Regions from separate parts of the Streptomyces sp. R33 genome, predicted to be linked through region 1. Evidence: predicted binding sites of a transcription regulator. Region 1 holds the regulator's gene; each other region holds the start of a gene.
What was found. Region 1 encodes HrcA, which represses chaperone genes, less so after heat shock. Its sites were predicted from a motif close to TTNGCACTCNGNNNNNCNGAGTGCNAA; they were not measured.
Positions count from the first base shown of each region.

Region 2: the regulator HrcA is predicted to act here: its motif matches at 760-786, upstream of groL (chaperonin GroEL).
Region 3: the regulator HrcA is predicted to act here: its motif matches at 2,602-2,628, upstream of groES (co-chaperone GroES).

Region 1 is NZ_CP165727.1:5,728,919-5,736,101, forward strand. It holds gene AB5J51_RS26215 (Uma2 family endonuclease) at 1-156, shown strand, start outside; gene AB5J51_RS26220 (DUF3097 domain-containing protein) at 134-943, opposite strand; gene AB5J51_RS26225 (MBL fold metallo-hydrolase) at 978-1,697, opposite strand; gene hrcA (heat-inducible transcriptional repressor HrcA) at 1,846-2,862, shown strand; gene dnaJ (molecular chaperone DnaJ) at 2,863-4,002, shown strand; gene AB5J51_RS26240 (nitronate monooxygenase) at 4,150-5,241, shown strand; gene AB5J51_RS26245 (16S rRNA (uracil(1498)-N(3))-methyltransferase) at 5,238-5,981, shown strand; gene AB5J51_RS26250 (histidine triad nucleotide-binding protein) at 6,082-6,441, shown strand; gene AB5J51_RS26255 (ribonuclease Z) at 6,445-7,183, shown strand, end outside.
Region 2 is NZ_CP165727.1:4,886,660-4,893,842, forward strand. It holds gene AB5J51_RS22460 (MoaD/ThiS family protein) at 1-16, shown strand, start outside; gene AB5J51_RS22465 (cold-shock protein) at 400-603, shown strand; gene groL (chaperonin GroEL) at 982-2,604, shown strand; gene AB5J51_RS22475 (phosphoribosylanthranilate isomerase) at 2,831-3,430, shown strand; gene AB5J51_RS22480 (PQQ-binding-like beta-propeller repeat protein) at 3,470-4,870, shown strand; gene AB5J51_RS22485 (Uma2 family endonuclease) at 4,872-5,279, opposite strand; gene AB5J51_RS22490 (GNAT family N-acetyltransferase) at 5,628-6,203, opposite strand; gene AB5J51_RS22495 (hypothetical protein) at 6,200-6,574, opposite strand; gene AB5J51_RS22500 (PTS transporter subunit EIIC) at 6,603-7,183, opposite strand, start outside.
Region 3 is NZ_CP165727.1:3,772,823-3,780,005, forward strand. It holds gene AB5J51_RS17050 (ester cyclase) at 1-320, shown strand, start outside; gene groL (chaperonin GroEL) at 402-2,030, opposite strand; gene groES (co-chaperone GroES) at 2,147-2,455, opposite strand; gene AB5J51_RS17065 (DUF6234 family protein) at 2,751-3,179, shown strand; gene AB5J51_RS17070 (FtsW/RodA/SpoVE family cell cycle protein) at 3,420-4,832, shown strand; gene AB5J51_RS17075 (polysaccharide deacetylase family protein) at 5,179-6,030, opposite strand; gene AB5J51_RS17080 (polysaccharide deacetylase family protein) at 6,045-7,004, opposite strand; gene AB5J51_RS17085 (methyltransferase domain-containing protein) at 7,105-7,183, shown strand, end outside.

The sequences.
Region 1 (7,183 bases):
CTCACCGTCCCGGTCGGCAGGGGCGACGAAGCCGACTACCGGGCCCAGCAGATCACGAAGTTCGGTGAGCCGCTTCCGCTGGAAATGCTCGGCATCGAGCTGGACACCAACGAATTCGGCACCTATCAGGGAGTCAGGCCCCACCGCCGACCGTGACGAAGTCGATCAGTTCCTCCACCCGCCCCAGCAGGACCGGCTCCAGGTCCTTGTAGGACGTCACGCGGGACAGGATGTGCTGCCAGGCGGCCCCGGTGTTCTCCGGCCAGCCCAGCGCCCTGCAGACGCCCGTCTTCCAGTCCTGGCCGCGCGGGACCACCGGCCACGCCCCGATGCCCAGCGCGGACGGCTTCACCGCCTGCCAGACGTCCACGTACGGGTGGCCGACGACCAGGACGTCCGCAGAGGTCACCGACGCCGCGATGCGGGACTCCTTCGAGCCCGGGACCAGGTGGTCCACCAGGATCCCCAGGCGGGCGTCCGGGGCCGGGCCGAAGTCCGCCACGATGGCGGGGAGGCCGTCGACGCCCTCCAGGTACTCCACCACCACGCCTTCGATCCGCAGGTCGTCGCCCCAGACCCGCTCCACCAGCTCGGCGTCGTGCCGGCCCTCCACGTAGATCCGGCCCGCGCGGGCCACCCGGGCCCGGGCGCCAGGGACCGCGATCGAGCCCGAGGCGGTACGGGCGGGCGCCGCCGGGCCCCGGGGCGGGCGGACCAGGGTGACCACCGCACCCTCCAGCAGGAACCCGCTCGGCTCCATCGGGAACACCCGCTGCTTGCCGAACCGGTCCTCCAGGGTCACCGTGCCCGCCTCGCAGGCCACCACCGCACCGCAGAAGTCCGTACCGGCCACCTCGACCACCAGGTCCGGCTCGGCCGCCACCTCCGGTACGGCCTTGGGGTGCTTCCACTGCGGGGTCAGGTCGGGGGAGTACTCACGCATCCGGCAGAGAGTAGGAGAAGCGCGCCGATCATGGCTACGACACGCCGAAACGGGCGGCCAGTGTGGCGCGTTGCGCACGCACGAAGGCGGCGTCGACCACCGCTCCGTGACCCGGCACGTACAGCGCGTCGTCCCCGCCCAGCGACAGCAGCCGGTCCAGCGCCGCCGGCCACTGCGCCGGCACCGCGTCGCTGCCCGCCTGCGGTTCGCCCGACTCCTCGACGAGGTCCCCGCAGAACACCGTCTCGCGCTCGCCCGGCACGAACACCGCCAGGTCGTACCGGGTGTGCCCGGGCCCGACGTTGGCCAGCAGCACCTGCACCCCGCCCAGCTCCAGCGTCCATTCGCCCGACACCGAGTGCCGCGGCACCACCAGCAGGTCCGCCGCCTCGGCGGCCTCGGCCTCCGCCAGCCCCTGCCGGACCGCGTCGTCGCGCAGCTCCTCGCGGCCGGCCTTCAGCTCCGCGTCCAGCCCGACCGCCCCGTACACCTCGGCCCCGGCGAACGCGGCCACGCCCAGTACGTGATCGAAATGGCCGTGCGTGAATGCGATATGCGTCACGCGCCGGCCGGTCAGCCGCTCCGCCTCGGCCCGCAGCTGTGCGCCTTCGCGTACGCACGACCCCGGATCGATCAGGAGCACCGACTCGTCCCCCACCACCAGTCCCACCGTGCAGTCCCACACCGGGAGCCGTCGCCGTCCGGTCCGCCCGGTCAGCCGCTCCCAGCCCGCCTCTTCCCAACGCACGTCCATGCCGCGACGCTACCCTGGCGGGCCTCCCTTGCCAGGGTCTTACTACCCGGCCGTACACTGAGCGGGGGATCTCTGGCACTCGAACGATCAGAGTGCCAATGACGCCAACGACCAAAGACAACGGACCAGAGCTGGAGGTGTGCGCGCGATGCTCAGCGAACGCAGACTCGAAGTGCTGCGCGCCATCGTCCAGGACTACGTCGGGACGGAGGAGCCGGTCGGCTCCAAGGCGCTCACCGAGCGGCACCGGCTCGGCGTCTCGCCCGCCACCGTGCGCAACGACATGGCCGTGCTGGAGGAGGAGGGCTACATCGCGCAGCCCCACACCAGCGCCGGCCGGATCCCCACGGACAAGGGCTACCGGCTCTTCGTCGACAAGCTGGCGGGGGTCAAGCCGCTGTCGACGCCCGAGCGGCGGGCCATCCAGAACTTCCTCGACGGCGCCGTCGACCTCGACGACGTGGTCGGCCGTACGGTGCGGCTGCTCGCGCAGCTCACCCGGCAGGTCGCCGTCGTCCAGTACCCGAGCCTGACCCGGTCCACGGTCCGGCACGTCGAGCTGCTGTCGCTCGCTCCGGCCCGGCTCATGCTCGTGCTGATCACCGATACAGGACGGGTCGAGCAGCGGCTCGTCGACTGCCAGACCCCGTTCGGCGAGACCTCGCTCGCAGATCTGCGGGCACGGCTCAACAGCAGGGTCGTCGGCCGCCGGTTCACCGACGTGCCGCAGCTCGTGCAGGACCTGCCGGAGTCGTTCGATCCGGATGACCGCAGCACGGTGTCGACCGTGCTCGCGACCCTGCTGGAGACGCTGGTCGAGGAGGCCGAGGAGCGGTTGATGATCGGCGGAACCGCCAATCTCACGCGCTTCGGACACGATTTTCCCCTGACGATCAGGCCGGTGCTCGAGGCGCTGGAGGAGCAGGTCGTGCTCCTCAAGCTGCTCGGCGAGGCCAGCGAGTCGGGAATGGCCGTACGGATCGGGCATGAGAATGCCTACGAGGGACTGAACTCCACGTCCGTCGTCTCGGTCGGCTACGGTTCGGGCGGCGAAACAGTCGCCAAACTCGGCGTGGTCGGACCGACCCGCATGGACTACCCCGGAACGATGGGAGCGGTACGCGCAGTGGCACGTTACGTCGGACAGATCCTGGCGGAGTCGTAAGTGGCCACGGACTACTACGCCGTTCTCGGCGTGCGCCGCGACGCATCGCAGGACGAGATCAAGAAGGCCTTCCGCCGCCTCGCGCGCGAACTCCACCCGGACGTGAATCCGGACCCGAAGACGCAGGAGCGCTTCAAGGAGATCAACGCGGCGTACGAGGTGCTCTCGGACCCGCAGAAGAAGCAGGTCTACGACCTCGGCGGCGACCCGCTGTCCTCCTCGGGCGGCGGCGGTGGCGCCGGCGGCTTCGGAGCGGGCGGCTTCGGCAACTTCTCCGACATCATGGACGCCTTCTTCGGCCAGGCCTCGCAGCGCGGACCGCGCTCGCGGACCCGCCGCGGCCAGGACGCCATGATCCGCCTCGACCTGGAGCTGGACGAGGCGGCCTTCGGCACGACCAAGGACATCCAGGTCGACACCGCCGTCGTGTGCACCACCTGCTCCGGTGAGGGTGCCGCCCCCGGCACCTCGGCGCAGACGTGTGACATGTGCCGTGGCCGCGGTGAGGTGTCGCAGGTCACCCGGTCCTTCCTGGGCCAGGTCATGACCTCGCGCCCCTGCCCCCAGTGCCAGGGCTTCGGCACCGTGGTCCCCACCCCGTGCCCCGAGTGCGCCGGCGACGGCCGGGTCCGCTCCCGCCGCAGCCTCACGGTCAAGATCCCGGCCGGTGTCGAGAACGGCACCCGGATCCAGCTCGCGGGCGAGGGCGAGGTCGGCCCCGGCGGCGGCCCCGCCGGCGACCTGTACGTGGAGATCCACGAGCTCTCGCACCCGACCTTCCAGCGGCGCGGGGACGACCTGCACTGCACGGTGACCATCCCCATGACGGCCGCGGCCCTCGGCACCAAGTGCCCGCTGGAGACGCTGGACGGCATGGAGGAGATCGACATCCGCCCCGGCACCGGCTCGGGCCAGTCGATCCCGCTGCACGGGCGCGGCGTCACGCACCTGCGCGGCGGCGGCCGCGGCGACCTGATCGTCCACGTCGAGGTGACCACCCCGGGCAAGCTGGACGCCCAGCAGGAGGAGCTGCTGCGCCAGCTCGCCAAGCTGCGCGGCGAGGAGCGGCCCATGGGCCAGTTCGCGCCGGGTCAGCAGGGCCTGTTCAGCCGCTTGAAGGACGCCTTCAACGGCCGCTGACCGGCCTGTCGGCACACGTACGAGCCCGGTCCGGGGATACCCCGGACCGGGCTCGCCGCATCGATCCGGACGCCGCCGGTGAAGCGGACTATGCCAGGCGAATGCCGTGATTCGGCCCGGTGAGCGGGACGTGGCACGATGCAGTGCATGTCCTCCGCACCGAACGGTCTCTCCCCGTACCCGATCGTGCAGGCTCCCATGGCGGGCGGCGCCTCCTGTCCGCCGCTCGCCGCTGCCGTGTGCGAGGCGGGCGGGCTGGGCTTCCTGGCCGGCGGCTACAAGACCGCCGACGGCATGTACCAGGAGATCAAACGGCTGCGCGCGCTCACCCGGCGCCCGTTCGGCGTGAACCTCTTCATGCCGCAGACCGGCTACGTGGACCCGGCCGCCGTGGAGGCGTACCGCGGGCAGCTGGCCGGCGAGGCCAGCTGGTACGACATCTCCCTGGCCGACGAGGACATCATCGGCACCAGCGACGACGGCTACGACGCCAAGCTCGCGATCCTCCTCGAAGATCCCGTTCCCGTCGTCTCGTTCACCATCGGCTGTCCCACGCCCGTGGTCCTCGCCTCCCTGCGCAAGGCGGGCACGTACTCGGTCGTCACCGTCACCTCGGTCGACGAGGCCCGCGCCGCACAGGCCGCGGGCGCCGACTCCGTCTGCGTCCAGGGCGTGGAGGCGGGAGGGCACCAGGGCACCCACCGCGACGACCCGCAGGCGGACGGCACGGCGGGCGTGGGCCTGCTCGCGCTGGTGGCGCAGGTGCGCGAGGCCGTGGACCTCCCGATCATCGCGGCCGGCGGTCTGATGCGCGGCTCGCAGATCGCGGCGCTGCTGGCGGCGGGCGCGGAGGCGGCCCAGCTCGGCACCGCGTTCCTCGCCTGCCCCGAATCGGGTGCGCACCCGCTGCACAAGAAGGCGCTGACGGACCCCCTGTTCACCCACACGGAGCTGACCCGGGCGTTCTCGGGGCGGCCGGCCCGGGGCCTGGTGAACCGTTTCATGCGGGAGCACGGGCCGTACGCCCCGGCCGCGTACCCGCAGATCCACCACATGACCGCCGGGCTGCGCAAGGCGGCCGCCGCGGCCGGGGACCCGCAGGGCATGGCCCTGTGGGCGGGCCAGGGGCACCGGCTGGCGCGGGCGCTGCCCGCGGGGGAGCTGGTGGAGGTGCTGGCGGCCGAACTGGCCGAGGCCCAGAGCGCGTTGAAGGCAATGCAGAACAGGAGTACGTCATGACCGCCCCCGTGTTCGTGGTCGAAGAGGTCCCCGCGGGGCCGGAGTTCGTGCTCGACGGCCCGGAGGGCCGGCACGCGGTCTCCGTGAAACGGTTGAACCCCGGCGAGGACGTGGTCCTCACCGACGGGCGCGGCCACTGGTCGCAGGGCGTGGTCAAGGCCGCCGAGGGCAAGGACCGGCTGGTCGTCACGGACCTGCACGTCGAGGAGGAGCCGGAGCCTGCCGTCCGGATCACGGTCGTCCAGGCCCTGCCCAAGGGGGACCGCGGCGAGCTCGCCGTCGAGACCATGACCGAGACCGGCGTGGACGCGATCGTCCCCTGGCAGGCCTCGCGCTGCATCACCCAGTGGCGCGGCGACCGCGGAGCCAAGTCCCTGGCCAAGTGGCGGGCCACGGCCCGGGAGGCGGGCAAGCAGTCCCGCCGGGTCCGCTTCCCGGAGGTGGCGGAGGCCATGTCCACGAAGCAGGTCGCGGCGCTGCTGGCCGGCGCCGACCTGGCGATGGTCCTCCACGAGGACCGGGACGCGCCCTCGGGGGCCCTGGCCACGGCCGAGCTCCCGGCCGGGGGCTCCATCGTCCTGGTCGTCGGACCGGAGGGCGGGGTCTCCCCGGAGGAGCTGGCCGTCTTCGCGCAGGCCGGCGCCCACCCCTACCGCCTGGGCTCCTCGGTCCTGCGCACCTCCACCGCCGGCACCGCGGCGACGGCGGTCCTGCTGGCGCGCACCGGCCGCTGGTCCTGAAAACGCGTACGGGGCCGCCGACGGGGCCGGTTACGATGCCGGAGCTGATCAACGTCGGCGTCGACGGCCCGTCAACGCCACTGTCACGGAAGGCGGAGCAATGGCCGGGGAACCGCAGGCGGACTGCCTGTTCTGCAAGATCGTCGCGGGGAACATCCCGGCGACCGTGGTCCGGGAGACCGAGACGACCTTCGCCTTCCGGGACATCAACCCGCAGGCGCCCACGCACGTCCTCGTGATCCCGCGCGTGCACTACCCGGACGCCGCCTCGCTCGCCGCCGCCGAGCCGGCCGTCACCGCCGACCTGCTGCGCGTGGCCGGCGAGATCGCCGCCGAGGAGAAGATCGACGAGCACGGCTACCGGATCGTGTTCAACACGGGCGCAGGCGCCGGCCAGACCGTCTTCCACGCGCACGCGCACGTCCTCGGCGGGCGCGGCCTCCAGTGGCCCCCCGGATAAACCGTGTCCGTACGAGAGTTCGTGGTGCTGGGCACCGCCAGCCAGGTGCCCACCCGCCACCGCAACCACAACGGCTACCTCCTGCGCTGGGACGGCGAGGGCATCCTCTTCGACCCGGGCGAGGGCACCCAGCGCCAGATGCTCCGAGCCGGGGTGGCCGCGCACGACATCAACCGGATCTGCATCACCCACTTCCACGGTGACCACAGCCTCGGCCTCGCGGGCGTGATCCAGCGCATCAACCTGGACCGGGTCCCGCACCCCGTCACCGCGCACTACCCGGCCTCCGGGCAGAGGTTCTTCGAGCGGCTCCGGTACGCCACCGCCTACCGGGAGACCGTCCCGCTCCGCGAGGAACCCGTGGCCGCGGACGGAACGCTGGCCCAGGGGCCCGCGTACGCCCTCGAGGCCCGCCGGCTCTCGCACCCGGTCGAGTCCTTCGGCTACCGGCTCACCGAGCCCGACGGGCGCCGGATGGTGCCCGAACTGCTCGCGCAGCACGGGATCAAGGGGCCCGACGTCGGCCGGATCCAGCGCGAGGGGCGGCTGGGCGGGGTCACGCTCGACGACGTCAGCGAGCACAAGCCGGGGCAGAGCTTCGCCTTCGTCATGGACACCCGGCTGTGTCCCGGCGTGGACGCGCTCGCCGCGGGCTGCGACATGCTGGTGATCGAGTCCACGTTCCTCGACGAGGACGAGGCGCTGGCCACCGACCACGGGCACCTCACCGCCGGCCAGGCGG
Region 2 (7,183 bases), 840 kb from region 1:
CGCCGGCGGCTGCTGACACGCGAAAGCCCAGAATTGCTCCCTCCGCTAAAAGCGGAGGGGGCAATTCTGCTTGGTTGGGCGCGGTAGAGTTGGGGAAGTCCCCTCCGCTGTTCTTGCCACCCGCATATGAGCGGGTCGTGTGAGGGTTGACATTGAGTCAATATGCAAGTGCGGTATGGGGCTTTGGCGAGATATGCCGGGTCCGAGTTGCCCGGCAATATGCCAAATTTTCACTCTATTTCAATGTATCCCCGTGTCCAGATTTCTCGTCGGATTGACCTGTTGCAGACAGCAGCGGTGCAGATACATTCAGCCCCGGTCGAGGCGTTCCGGCGCAAGTTCTGACCCGGGACCGCGAAGTGCGGTCCTGCGCAAGGGCCAGTAATAGGGGAGTTAGGCATGGCTCAGGGCACCGTCAAGTGGTTCAACGCGGAGAAGGGCTACGGCTTCATCGCGGTCGACGGTGGTGCGGATGTGTTCGTCCACTACAGCGCCATCCAGATGGACGGGTACCGCACCCTTGAAGAGGGTCAGCGGGTCGAGTTCGAGATCTCGCAGGGCCAGAAGGGTCCGCAGGCGGACATGGTCAAGCTCGCCGTCTAGCCCCGGCGCGATCGACCACCGACGCATACACATGAGGGGCCCGCATCCTTGAGGAGGGATGCGGGCCCTTCGTGCTGCCCGCGTGCCCCCCCCGTGTCGCCCCCGTGCCGCCGACGTGGCCGGGTCCGTACGTTGGCCCGGCGTTCCCCCAAGCCGCTTGCACTCGAGGGGGTCGAGTGCTAATCATTGGCGTTAGCACTCTCCTGCTGAGAGTGCTACTACACAGGACCGGGTCGGTGAGGCCCGCAGGGTCCGGCGGGAAGGAACCGCCGGGCACGCAGGCCGTCCGTCGCGGGCGCGGGCGCGGTCCGGAGCAATCCAACCCTCCCCTCGTACCGACGGTGCAGGGGGAACCCCAGTCCTGGAGGACCACTTCAGATGGCCAAGATCATTGCGTTCGACGAGGAGGCCCGGCGCGGTCTCGAGCGCGGGATGAACCAGCTCGCCGACGCCGTCAAGGTCACCCTCGGCCCCAAGGGTCGCAACGTCGTCCTTGAGAAGAAGTGGGGCGCCCCCACGATCACCAACGATGGTGTCTCCATCGCCAAGGAGATCGAGCTCGAGGACCCGTACGAGAAGATCGGCGCCGAGCTGGTCAAGGAAGTCGCCAAGAAGACGGACGACGTCGCCGGCGACGGTACGACCACCGCCACCGTGCTCGCCCAGGCGCTCGTCCGCGAGGGCCTGCGCAACGTGGCCGCCGGCGCCAACCCGATGGCCCTCAAGCGCGGCATCGAGAAGGCCGTCGAGGCCGTCTCGGGCGCCCTGCTCGAGCAGGCGAAGGATGTCGAGACCAAGGAGCAGATCGCTTCGACGGCCTCCATCTCCGCCGCTGACACCCAGATCGGCGAGCTCATCGCCGAGGCCATGGACAAGGTCGGCAAGGAAGGCGTCATCACCGTCGAGGAGTCGCAGACCTTCGGTCTGGAGCTCGAGCTCACCGAGGGCATGCGCTTCGACAAGGGCTACATCTCGGCGTACTTCGCCACCGACATGGAGCGTATGGAGGCGTCCCTGGACGACCCGTACATCCTGATCGTCAACTCCAAGATCGGCAACGTGAAGGACCTCCTTCCGCTGCTCGAGAAGGTCATGCAGTCCGGCAAGCCGCTGCTGATCATCGCCGAGGACGTCGAGGGCGAGGCCCTGTCGACCCTGGTCGTCAACAAGATCCGCGGCACCTTCAAGTCCGTCGCCGTCAAGGCCCCGGGCTTCGGCGACCGCCGCAAGGCCATGCTCGGCGACATCGCCATCCTCACGGGCGGCACGGTCATCTCCGAGGAGGTCGGCCTCAAGCTCGAGAACGCGGGCCTCGACCTGCTCGGCCGCGCCCGCAAGGTCGTCATCTCCAAGGACGAGACCACGATCGTCGACGGTGCCGGTGACAGCGACCAGGTCCAGGGTCGCGTCAACCAGATCCGCGCCGAGATCGAGAACTCCGACTCGGACTACGACCGCGAGAAGCTCCAGGAGCGCCTCGCGAAGCTGGCCGGCGGCGTGGCCGTCATCAAGGCCGGCGCCGCGACCGAGGTGGAGCTCAAGGAGCGCAAGCACCGCATCGAGGACGCCGTCCGCAACGCGAAGGCGGCCGTCGAGGAGGGCATCGTCGCCGGTGGTGGCGTGGCCCTGCTCCAGGCCTCCGCGGTCTTCGAGAAGCTCGACCTGTCGGGTGACGAGGCGACCGGCGCCAACGCCGTGAAGCTCGCCCTGGAGGCCCCGCTCAAGCAGATCGCCGTCAACGGTGGCCTCGAGGGTGGCGTCGTCGTGGAGAAGGTCCGCAACCTGACCGTCGGCTGGGGCCTGAACGCCGCGACCGGCGAGTACGTGGACATGATCGCCGAGGGCATCATCGACCCGGCGAAGGTCACGCGCTCTGCCCTGCAGAACGCCGCGTCCATCGCCGCGCTGTTCCTGACGACCGAGGCCGTCATCGCCGACAAGCCCGAGAAGGCCGGCGCCCCGGCCGGCGGCGGCATGCCGGGCGGTGACATGGACTTCTGATCGGCCCCTGGCTGATCGGCTGTTCTCGAACGAGGGCGGCACTCCCCACACGGGGGGTGCCGCCCTCGGGCGTTTCCGCGGCCCTGCTGCGCAGAACCGTGGTCCTCCGCGTGGCGTGCCGTGTACCGGGCGTGAGCCCCGTTCCACGACTAGTGGCGGCAGGACGGTCCCGCCCGGTCCCCGGGACGGATCACCATCGAACGGGTGGCTTTGGTTGACTGGGGGCATGAGCGAGCTGTTCGTGAAGATCTGCGGGCTGAAGACCGGGCCGGACGTCGACGTGGCCGTGGCCGCAGGGGCCGATGCCGTCGGGTTCGTCTTCGCGCCGGGGAGCCCCCGGACGATCGGCGCCGCCGAGGCGCGGGAGCTGGCGGCGCGGGTGCCGGACTCGGTGCTGAGCGTCGGGGTGTTCCGGGGGCAGCCGGTCGAGGAGGTCCGGCGGCTGGCCGAGGAGAGCGGCGTACGGGGAGTCCAGCTGCACGGCGACGAGGGCCCGGAGTACTACGAGGCGCTGCGCGCCGAGGGGCGGACGCTGCTGCGGGCCACCGCCCTGCACGTCGGGCGCTGCGGGGAATACGGCGAGGACCTGCTGCTGATCGACGCGCCCGACCCCGGCTCCGGCAAGCCGTGGAACTGGGCGTCGCAGGAGTTCACCGCGCCCGAGGGGCGCTGGCTGCTGGCCGGCGGGCTGAACCCGGGGAACGTACGGGAGGCCGTGGCGACCACGGGCGCCTGGGGCGTGGACGTGTCGAGCGGGGTGGAGCGGGAGCGCGGGGTGAAGTCCCCCGACCTGATCCGCGCCTTCATCGAGGCCGCCCGGGGCTAGTGCGCCCCCGCCGCGGCTAGGCTGCGGCCAGGGGGGATCATGAACACGCCACCGCCGCTCGTGAAGCGGCTCCGGGACCACGTGCGGCTCGCCGCGGCCTGCGCGTTCAGCGCCGTCACGCTGCTGTACGCCGTCCTGTGCCTGAAGTTGACCGCCGAGGACATGTCCGAGGTCGTGTGCAGCGACGGCGGCTGCCCGCGCGGGCTGGGTCCGCTGGTGCTGTGGACGCTGGTCGCCGGGCTCGCCGCGGGCGGCCTGTGGTGGTCGGCCGTGAAGGGCCGCGGGTACCGCTCCGCCGTCGGCTGGGTCGTGGCCGTCACCGTCGGGCTCGTCGCGCTGTGGCCGGGCTGGCTCGGCTTCTCGTGGCTGCGCGGCCCGCACATGGACCTCTTCTCGTACCAGGTCCCGGACGGCCCCGGCGCGGACAAGCCGCTCGGCTCCTGGGCGGGCGACCCGGCCACGGGGTTCGTGATCCGGGGCCGCGCGGACCGCGTGATCGGCTACGACGGGGAGGGCCGCCGCGGCTGGAGCATCCCCGCCCCGCCCGGCGGCGCGGTGTGCGCGATGAGCGGCGACACCTCCTCCGGCACCGGCCTGCTCACCGTGTCCACCGCGGAGAGCACGTGTGGCAACCGCCTGACGGCGGTGGACGTCACGTCCGGCGACCAGCGCTGGAGCAAGGACATCCCCGGACTCGTGGGCAAGCCGTCCGCGGGAGGCTCCCTCGCCGTGACCGCGACCGCGGACGCCGTACTCGCCCACGACCTGGTCACCGGTGCCGAGCGGTGGCGCTCCCCGCTGCCCGCGGGCGCCGTCGCCCTGGAGGTGGCCGCCGGCCCCGACCGGGTCCTGCTCATGGCCAGGACCGACAAGGGCGTCGAGCTGTTCGCGCTCGGCGCCCGCACCGGTGGCGTCGCCTGGCAGTTCCCGATGCCGGTCGGGTACGAGTCCCCGCGCATCGTGTCGGCGTCCCCGGCCGCCGCCGTCGGGGACGGGCGCCTGCTGGTGTTCGACGACGCGGGCCGCCCGCGCGGCGAGTCGGAGGCGCCGTACGTCCCGACGACGGGCGAGACGGAGTGGCTGGTCGCAGGCGAGGTGCTGTACGCGTCGGTCCCGGAACGGGAGAAGCGGGAGGTCCTGGCGGCGTTCTCCCTGAAGGACGGCAGCCACCTGTGGACCCGCGCCTTCGAGGACGAATGGCGGATCCGCACCCTGGCCGCCGACGACCGGTCCGGCCGGATCGCCGTGGTCACGGAGGGCACGTACACCCACCTCTGGCACCTCGACCCGGGCACCGGGAAGCCGCGCGGCGAGTCGACGGTCCTGCGGGGCCTCCGGCTGGGCGAGTCGTTCGCCCTCTACGGCCGGACGTTCGTCAACCTCGACGACGACGGCCGCCTCCCGCCGATCTTCGACGTGGCCCCCGCGATCGGCTGGTGAGTCACGTCGCGAACTCCTTCAGGGCCTCGGTGTCGAGGGTGATGCCGACGGGGGCGGGGATCTCGATCATCTCGCCGTAGGCGAAGGCGGGGTCGTTCCCGTACCTCCCGTCCGCGGGCTCGCTGTAGACGGTCAGGCTGTGCCGCTCCCGGTCGATGAGGAGGTAGACGGGGATGTTGGCGGCCGCGTAGCCGTCCCGCTTCTCGTTCCGGTCGCGCCTGTCGGTGTCGGCGTCGTGGGAGGTGACCTCCACGACCAGCAGGACGTGAGCAGGATCAGCCCACTCGCTCTTGCCTGCGAAGGAGCCCTTCGGAGCGAGTGAACCGTCCGGGCGGGCGCGGCCGGCGCGGTATTGCTCGACTTTCAAGCCCTGTTCCGGGTAGAGCGCCAGATCGGGGCGCTGTTGCATGCACGGCGTGAGGCCACATGGCGATCTCTGCGCGGTCGCCGTCAGGCACCGGCTTTACCTCTGGCTTTCCTGCAATGAATTCGAGCGTCACGCTCTCTGGAGCGCCGTGTTCAAGTGCTTCGAAGTCATCGAGGGACATCTGTGGGCGCTTGGTGGAGCTGGCGGTCATGGCGTCGCCTCCTCGCCTCCATGGCGCCCCTGTGAGTCCTGGGCAGGATCGCTTGAAGCGCCATCTTCGACTCCGTTCGGCTACGGCTGGGGCAAACGCTAGAGGCATATGCCAGAGCCTGGCCGGTCCATGGCGGAGGGTTAGCCCAAAGGGGTGAGCAGGGTTGGGGCGTGCTGACGTCAGTCCGTGCGGAGGCGGGCGTGGAGGTGTTCGTCGTGCCAGCCGTCCGCGTGGAGGAGGGCGCCGCGCATGGTGCCCTCCAGGGGGAAGCCGGCCTTCGTCGCGATGCGGCAGGAGGCCGGGTTGGCCACGGAGTGGGTGATGCGCAGGCGGTGCAGGCCCAGCTCCTCGAAGGCCCAGCGGGTGACCCGGGCCGTGGCCTCCACCATGACACCGCTTCCGCGGCCCGCGGGCAGGAGCCAGTACAGGAACTCGCCGCTCCCGCCCGCCAGATCGAGGTCGCCCAGGCCGATCAGGCCCACGGGCAGGCCGCCGGAGGCGGGGGCCACCGCCCAGATCGCGGCCTTCTCGGCGTGCCAGCGCTCCTGCCAGCGCTCGATCCGGGCCACGGCCTCGGCCGGTGACAGCAGGGCGGGGCGGTTCCAGTGGCGGATCTCCGGGTCGTGGCAGGACTCGACCAGCGCGGGGGCGTCGTACGGGGTCCACGGGCGCAGGTGGAGCACGCCCGGCAGGTCGAGGACCGGCTGGGGGAGGGCCGCCATCCGTCCCGGCGGGACCGCCGGGGCGAGGGTCATGCCGCGTCCCGGAAGTGCGCCATCAGGGCCTCGGCGTCGGCGGTGCTGCCCGAGATGGTGTCGAAGCCCATGCCGGGCGGGACGGCCTGCCCCCACAGCCAGCTGTGGTGACAGCTGAAGCAGAAGATCAGCTCGAACAGGGGCTCGTCCAGGGCGTCGTACGCCCGCAGGCCCCAGCCCGGCGCGAAGCAGATGCGCGGCTCACCCGGCGGCATCGACGAGATCAGCCCGAGCGAGTCGGCGGCCTCTCTGCCCGTCCAGCGGGAGACGACCGGGCCGGTCATGGGGTCGCCGTAGCGCTCGGGGCGCGCGGAGAGGCGTACGACCTCGACGACAGCGGTGGCGGCAACGGCTTCGGCGGGGAGCTGCATTGGCGCAGTCTCCCCGGCCGACCTCTATTTACGCCATAGCGGGCTCCGTGGCCGGTGGGGCGGTGGCCGGAATTGGCTCCTGATCGGCGTTGAGCTCGGTCAGCATCTGCCGCGTGAATCCGAAGAAGTACGTGGCGGCGAAGCCCACCAGGTAGCCGACGAGCAGGCCGCCCGCATAGATCGCGAGGTTCAGGCCCATCCCCGACGGGCCGTCCAGCAGCGGGAACAGCGCCCACCCCGACGGGCCGATGGCCGTGGAGCCGAACGCGACCCCCAGCTGGTTGCAGAACCCGACGAACGCCCCGCCCGCCGCCCCGCCCACGCAGGCGGTGACGAAGGGGCGGCCCAGCGGGAGCGAGACCCCGTAGATCAGCGGTTCGCCGACGCCCAGGAAGCCGGCCGGGAGCGCGGACCTGATGGTCGTCCGCAGCGACCGGTTGCGCGGCAGCCGGCAGTAGACCGCGAGCGCCGCGCCGACCTGGCCCGCGCCCGCCATGGCGAGGACCGGCAGGAGGGCGGTGTGGCCGGTCTGCTCGATGAGGGTGGTGTGGATCGGGATCAGGGCCTGGTGCAGGCCCAGCATCACCAGCGGCAGGAACAGGCCGCCCA
Region 3 (7,183 bases), 2.0 Mb from region 1:
CGGACTACCGCGACCACGACATCGGCAACCCGATGGACAAGAGGGGCCCCGAAGGCATGCGCGAGGACGTGCAGATGTGGCGCAGCGCGTTCGACTTCACCTTCACGCTGGACGCCCAGATGGCGCAGGAGGACTACGTCACCACCATGTGGACGTGGACCGGCAAGCACAAGGGCGAGTTCATGGGGATCGCCCCGACCGGCAAGACCTGCACGATGACCGGCACGACGGTCTTCCGGTGCGAGAACGGAATGATCAAGGAAGGCTGGTGGCACTACGACGCCATGCGCCTGATGAAGGAACTGGGCGCGATGCAGTAGTCCCGGTCGCGGAAACGGAAAAGGCCCCGGTCACCACCGCGTTGGAGGCGGCGACCGGGGCCCGTTCAGCTACTTCGCGGGTCAGTGGCTGTGGCCGTGACCGTGGCCGTGACCGGCGTCGCCCTCTTCCTCGGCCGGCTTCTCGACGACCAGGGTCTCGGTCGTGAGCAGCAGGGAGGCGATGGAAGCGGCGTTCTCCAGCGCGGAGCGGGTGACCTTGACCGGGTCGATGACGCCGGCCTTGACCAGGTCGCCGTACTCGCCGGTGGCGGCGTTGAAGCCGTTGCCCTTCTCCAGCTCCGCCACCTTCGAGGTGATGACGTAGCCCTCGAGGCCGGCGTTCTCGGCGATCCAGCGCAGCGGCTCGACGGCGGCGCGGCGGACGACCGCGACACCCGTGCCCTCGTCGCCGGTCAGGCCCAGGTTGTCCTCCAGCACCTTCACGGCGTGGACGAGCGCGGAGCCACCGCCGGAGACGATGCCCTCCTCGACCGCGGCGCGGGTCGCCGAGATGGCGTCCTCGAGGCGGTGCTTCTTCTCCTTGAGCTCCACCTCGGTGGCGGCGCCGACCTTGATGACGCAGACGCCGCCGGCGAGCTTCGCCAGGCGCTCCTGCAGCTTCTCGCGGTCCCAGTCCGAGTCCGTGGACTCGATCTCGGCCTTGATCTGGTTGACGCGGCCGAGGACCTCGTCGGAGCTGCCGGCCCCGTCGACGATCGTGGTGTCGTCCTTGGAGATGGTCACGCGGCGCGCGGAACCGAGGACGTCCAGACCGGCCTGGTCGAGCTTGAGGCCGACCTCCTCGGCGATGACGGTGGCACCGGTGAGGGTGGCCATGTCCTGGAGCATCGCCTTGCGGCGGTCACCGAAGCCGGGGGCCTTGACGGCGACCGCGTTGAAGGTGCCGCGGATCTTGTTGACGACGAGGGTGGAGAGCGCCTCGCCCTCGACGTCCTCGGCGATGATCAGCAGCGGGCGGGAGCCGCCGGCCTGGATGACCTTCTCGAGCAGGGGCAGGAGGTCCTGGATGGAGGAGATCTTGCCCTGGTTGATCAGGATGTACGGGTCGTCGAGGACGGCCTCCATACGCTCCTGGTCGGTGACCATGTACGGCGAGAGGTAGCCCTTGTCGAAGGCCATGCCCTCGGTGAACTCCAGCTCCAGGCCGAAGGCGTTGGACTCCTCGACGGTGATGACACCGTCCTTGCCGACCTTGTCCATCGCCTCGGCGATGAGCTCGCCGACCTGCTGGTCCTGCGCGGAGAGCGCGGCCACGGCGGCGATGTCGGACTTGTCCTCGATCGGGCGGGCGGTCGCGAGGAGCTCCTCGGACACGGCCTTGACCGCGGCGTCGATGCCCTTCTTGAGGGCGGCCGGGGAGGCGCCGGCGGCGACGTTGCGCAGACCCTCGCGGACCAGCGCCTGGGCCAGCACGGTGGCGGTGGTGGTGCCGTCACCCGCGATGTCGTTGGTCTTGGTCGCCACCTCCTTCACGAGCTGCGCGCCCAGGTTCTCGTACGGGTCGTCCAGCTCGACCTCGCGGGCGATGGTGACACCGTCGTTGGTGATGGTGGGGGCGCCGAACTTCTTGTCGATGACGACGTTGCGGCCCTTGGGGCCGATCGTCACCTTGACCGTGTCGGCAAGCTTGTTGACGCCGCGCTCGAGGGCGCGACGGGCGTCCTCGTCGAACTTCAGGATCTTCGCCATGGGAGCGGTTCAGCCCTCTCGAAAACTCGGGTTTAACGAACTGCGCCCCTTGCCGCCCGGCAATCAGCGGGGTGACCAGGGGCGCAGCTCAAAGCAATGCTTGGTGCTTCGGTGAATTACTTCTCGATGATCGCGAGCACGTCGCGAGCCGAGAGGACGAGGTACTCCTCGCCGCTGTACTTCACTTCGGTGCCGCCGTACTTGCTGTACAGCACGATGTCGCCGACGCTGACGTCCAGCGGGAGACGCTGGCCGTCCTCGAAGCGACCCGGGCCCACGGCGAGGACGACGCCCTCCTGGGGCTTCTCCTTCGCGGTGTCCGGGATGACCAGGCCGGAAGCCGTGGTCTGCTCGGCGTCGAGCGGCTGGACCACGATGCGGTCCTCGAGCGGCTTGATGGCAACCTTGGAGCTGGTGGTCGTCACGATCCGACCTCCCCCTTCGGAGATCTCACGGGGCTAACTGTCTGAGGTGGCGACCAGGTGGATCCGTCGTCGCGGGTGCCGGACCTGCCCGTCGCTGTGTTGGCACTCACCGGTGGCGAGTGCCAGGTGCGAGACTATTCCGGCGATTAGCACTCGGTCAAGCGGAGTGCCAATTCAGCCTCCGCGCGGCGTCACCATCCGGCCGGGCCGCGGCGCGCCGCGCCGCGAGATGCGGGCCCCGGCATGAGTACCCGTACTCAGGTGCGGGCGGTGCCCCCGGGGCGACACTGCGGCCATGACGACACCCGCACACGGCAGGCGCACCGGATCCGGCTGGGGCGCGGACATCGCCACCGCACTGCTGCTGACCGTACTGGAGGCCTTCGTCCTCGCCGTCGGCCTCTACGTGGCGATGATGGCCGCCTGGGACGCCGAGGGCACCGGGGGCAGCGGCAGTACGGTCCTGACCCTGCTGCTGGGCGGACTCGTCGTGGCCGCCCTGGCCATCGGGGTCGTCTCGGGCCGCGCCTTCCGCCGCAGCGCGCCCGTCACCGGATGCGTCCAGGCACTGGTGTGTGCGGCCGTGCTCGTGGGCGCCGCCGCCCTGGCGTACCAGGGCCGCGGCGAGCTGCGGCCGGATCCGGCCGCGCCCTCGTCCCCGTACGACGGCACGTACGGGCAGTGCTTCAGCGGCGGCGACCACCACGAGTGCCCGGCCGGGTGATGTGGCCGGCATGTGCCCCGTCGAGCGGTTCGGAAGGAACCATGGCGAGGACATAAACGTCGTAGACGATATGAAGATAAAGCGCCTCATTGCCGAGCAGATCGGACTGGAGGCTTCCGCCTCTGTGGCCGCTCCGAGCCCGAGCGACGCACCGGGGGCGCCTCCGGGCCCGGCTGCCGCCGCCCCGGCTCCGGCCTCGAGCGGTAGCGGTAGCCCCGCCATCGACGGTGGCGGGATACCGTGCGCGGACTGAGGCCCCTCACGACGGCGGGCGCACGCCGCCGCACCGAGGCGCTGCTTCTCGTCTTCGTCGTCGCCCTCACCGTCTTCGGGCATGCGAGTGCCGGCCTGGCGATGAACGGCGAGCTGCCGGCCAACCTGACCGGTTTCACGATCAGCATGACGCTGCTGGCGCTGGTGGGGCACCTGGGCGTGCGCCGGTTCGCGGCGTACGCGGATCCGCTGATCTTCCCGCTCGCGATGCTGCTGTCGGGGCTCGGGCTGGTGCTGCTGCACCGGCTCGACCAGTCGTACATCGCGCGGTACGGCGGCGACGCGAACGCGCCCGGGCAGCTGCAGTGGACGGTCATCGGCGTGGCCGCGTGCCTGGCGGTGGTGGCGCTGCTGCGCGACCACCGGCTGCTGCAGCGGTTCATCTACATCACGATGGCCGTCGCGCTGGTGCTGCTGATCGCGCCGGCGTTCTTCGGCGCGGACACGTACGGGGCGAAGCGCTGGATCATCCTGTTCGGGTTCTCGCTCCAGCCGGGCGAGTTCGTGAAGATCATGATCTCGGTCTTCTTCGCGGGCTACCTCGTCATCCACCGGGACTCGCTGGCCCTGACGGGCCGGAAGTTCCTGGGCATGCGGCTGCCGCCGATGCGACAGCTCGGGCCGATCATCACGGTGTGGATCGTGTCGCTGCTGGTGCTGGTCTTCGAGCGCGACCTGGGTACGTCGCTGATCTTCTTCGGTGTGTTCGTGGTGATGCTGTACGTCGCCACCGAGCGCACCAGCTGGATCGTGACGGGCCTGCTCATGGCGGGGGTGGGGGCCTTCGTGGTGGGTTCGACGGAACCGCACGTCAAGGGCCGCGTGGCCGCCTGGTTGGAGCCGCTGTCGTACTACTGGAAGGAACGGCCGCCGGGGGTCATCTCGGACCAGTCCGCGCAGGCGCTGTTCAGCTTCGGCACGGGCGGCATCTCGGGCACGGGGCTGGGGCAGGGCCACCCGGAGCTGATCGGCTTCGCGGGGCGCAGCGATTTCATCCTGACCACGGTGGGCGAGGAGCTCGGGCTGGCCGGGGTCATGGCGGTGCTGATCCTGTACGCACTGCTGGTCCAGCGGGGGTTGCGGATGGCGCTGGGCGCCCGCGACCCGTTCGGGAAGCTTCTGGCGGTGGGCCTGTCGGCGGCGCTGGCGCTGCAGGTGTTCGTGGTGGCGGGCGGCGTGACGGGCCTGATCCCGCTGACCGGCAAGGCGCTGCCGTTCCTGGCGAAGGGCGGCTCGTCCCTCCTGGCCAACTGGATCATGATCGCGCTGCTCCTCCGCATCAGCGACAGCGCGGAACGCCAACGCGAGGCGGACGCCCGGGGCCCGGTGGAAACGACGATCACGCCGGTGGTGACGGCCGGGACTGCCGCTCGGGGGTGAGCGACCGGGGCGGGAGCTTCAGGAGTGGGAGCTTCGGGGGCGGGGCAGAGATGCCCGCCCTTGGTCCCCCGCCTCGCCGCAGCGGCCCGCCGGAACCACCGAGCCCGGCCGGGTACCGGCGCGGGGAGCGGCCGACTCCCCTCAAGGGCCCATGGGCCCAGATCCCGGACCCGGCAGGGTCAACCTGCACCTGGCAGCGGTCAGATGCACCTGCGGCGCAGGGGGGGTACGGGCGCCTCGCATCGCTACGTGCTCCGCTCGGCTCGGCGGCCGTCGGCCGTCCGGGCAACGCCGCCGGCTGATCGAGGTGGGGGATTGCAGCGCGTCGAGCCTCCGGCGGGCCGGGTCAGAGGTAGTCCTCCAGGCGGCCGATGCGGTAGCCCTGTTCCTGGATGCGCTGGAGCATCCGGGTCGTCATCTGGATTTCCGTCGAGCCCTTGAGTTCCGACGGGCCGCGGAAGTGGGCCAGGATGATGTCGCCCGGTTTGAGGGCGGAGCCCTCGGCGTACTGGAAGTTGTTGATCTGCATCGACACGCGCCACAGGACCACCTGCGAGATGCCGCATTCGGCTGCGGCCTTGAGGGTGTCGTCGTTGTAGTTGCCGTACGGCGGGCGGAAGCGGGCCGGCTTGGTGCCGAAGCGCTTCTCCAGGCGTTCCTGCTGGCCGCAGATCTCCTTCTTCTGCGCCGCGAAGGGCAGGGTCCGGAGGTTCGGGTGCGTCAGCGTGTGGTTGTTGATGGTGCTGCCGGAGCCGTTGTCGCGGAGCTTCTCGAAGTGCCCGTAGTCCGACGACGCGATGTTGTCCGTCAGGAACATGCTGATCGGCAGCTTGAGGTCGGCCGCCATCTTCAGGAACTCGGGGTCCTTCTCCGCGCCGTCGTCGAAGGTCAGGAAGACGACTTTGTCCGTCGGCGGGACGGGTATTCGGTCCACCACCTGGGCCTTGCCCGGGGTGGCCGGCGGGAGGGCGGGCTTCTGGGCCGGCTTCGGGGCGAACTCCAGAGGGGACTTCAAGCCCCACTTCCTGTACGCCTCGTCCCCGGGCGTGGCAGTGGCCGCCGACCGCGACGGAGTCGCCGTCGGCGACTGCTGCGCCTCCGTCGTCTTGCGGCCCAGTCTTTCGATCGGATCCACGCTGTTCCCGCACCCCGTCAGGGACAGCGCGAGCGCGCCGGCCGCCAGCGTTCCGGCTGTCAACCGGCGCGCGTACCTCACAAGTAGTCCTCCAGGCGAGCCACGGCATACCCCTTGTCCGTGACGGTCTTCATGACATGACGGATCATGTCAGGCATCGACCCCTTCCAGTCCTCCCGCCCTCGGAAATGAGTCAGGATGATGTCGCCGGGGTGGAGGTCGCGGTCCCACTCCCGCCAGTCCATGCGGTTCGGGAAGGCCTCGGCGTTCCACAGCGGGACCGCCTTGATGCCGCAGGACTTCGCCGCACGCAGCGTGTCCTCGTTGTAGTTGCCGTACGGCGGCCGGAAGAGCGTCGGCCGTTTGCCGAACTGCTTCTGGATCGTGTCCTGCTGGCCGCAGATCTCCTCGTGCTGCTCCTCGTACGAGAGGGCCGGCATGTAACGGTGGTTGAGCGTGTGGTTGTTCAGGGTGACGCCGGCGGCCTGCATCTCCTTGAAGTAGGGGTAGTTGTCGCGGACGAGGTAGTCGCTGAGGAACGCCGTGTACGGGATCTTCAGCTCCTGCATCATCTTCAGGAACTCGGGGTCCTTCTCCGCGCCGTCATCGATCGTCAGGAAGACGACCTTGTCCTCCGTGGGAACGGTGGTGAAGACCGGCGGGAGGTCCTCCTGACCCTCGACCTCGAAGCCCTCGCGGGTGCTGATCTCCGGCTTCGTCTGCGGTGCGGCCGGCGCGGCCAGCGGCGGCTTGGCCAGTTTCCACTTCTTCGCCGCGGCGATCCGGGCCTGCTGGGCGGCCTTCAGCTGCTCGGCCGAGCCCGCGACCGCGCCTGCCGCCCCCGCCGCCTCGGCGCCCTTGCCGGCTTTGCCTGCCTTGGTCTTGGCCGGCGTCCCCGAGTCCGCGGAGGAGCCGCAGCCGGTTCCGAGGGCGGCGACCAGCAGTGCGGCCAGTGCCACCCCGACTCGGCCGCGCGGACCGACCGCGGACCGGTGACCATGGAGCGTCTTATGTTCCTTTTGTCTGACTAGCTGCATAGCAGCGCATCCTGGCATCCGACACGCACGCCGCCCCGCCGACACCGCGAACGGAAGACGACCTTCCATCGAGTGGCCCACACTGACCGACAATGAACCGGTGACCCCCGAAGACTTCGCCGCGCTCCTCACCCCCGAGGGCCGCGCCCTCCTCGACTCGCTGCGCGACTACGACCCGT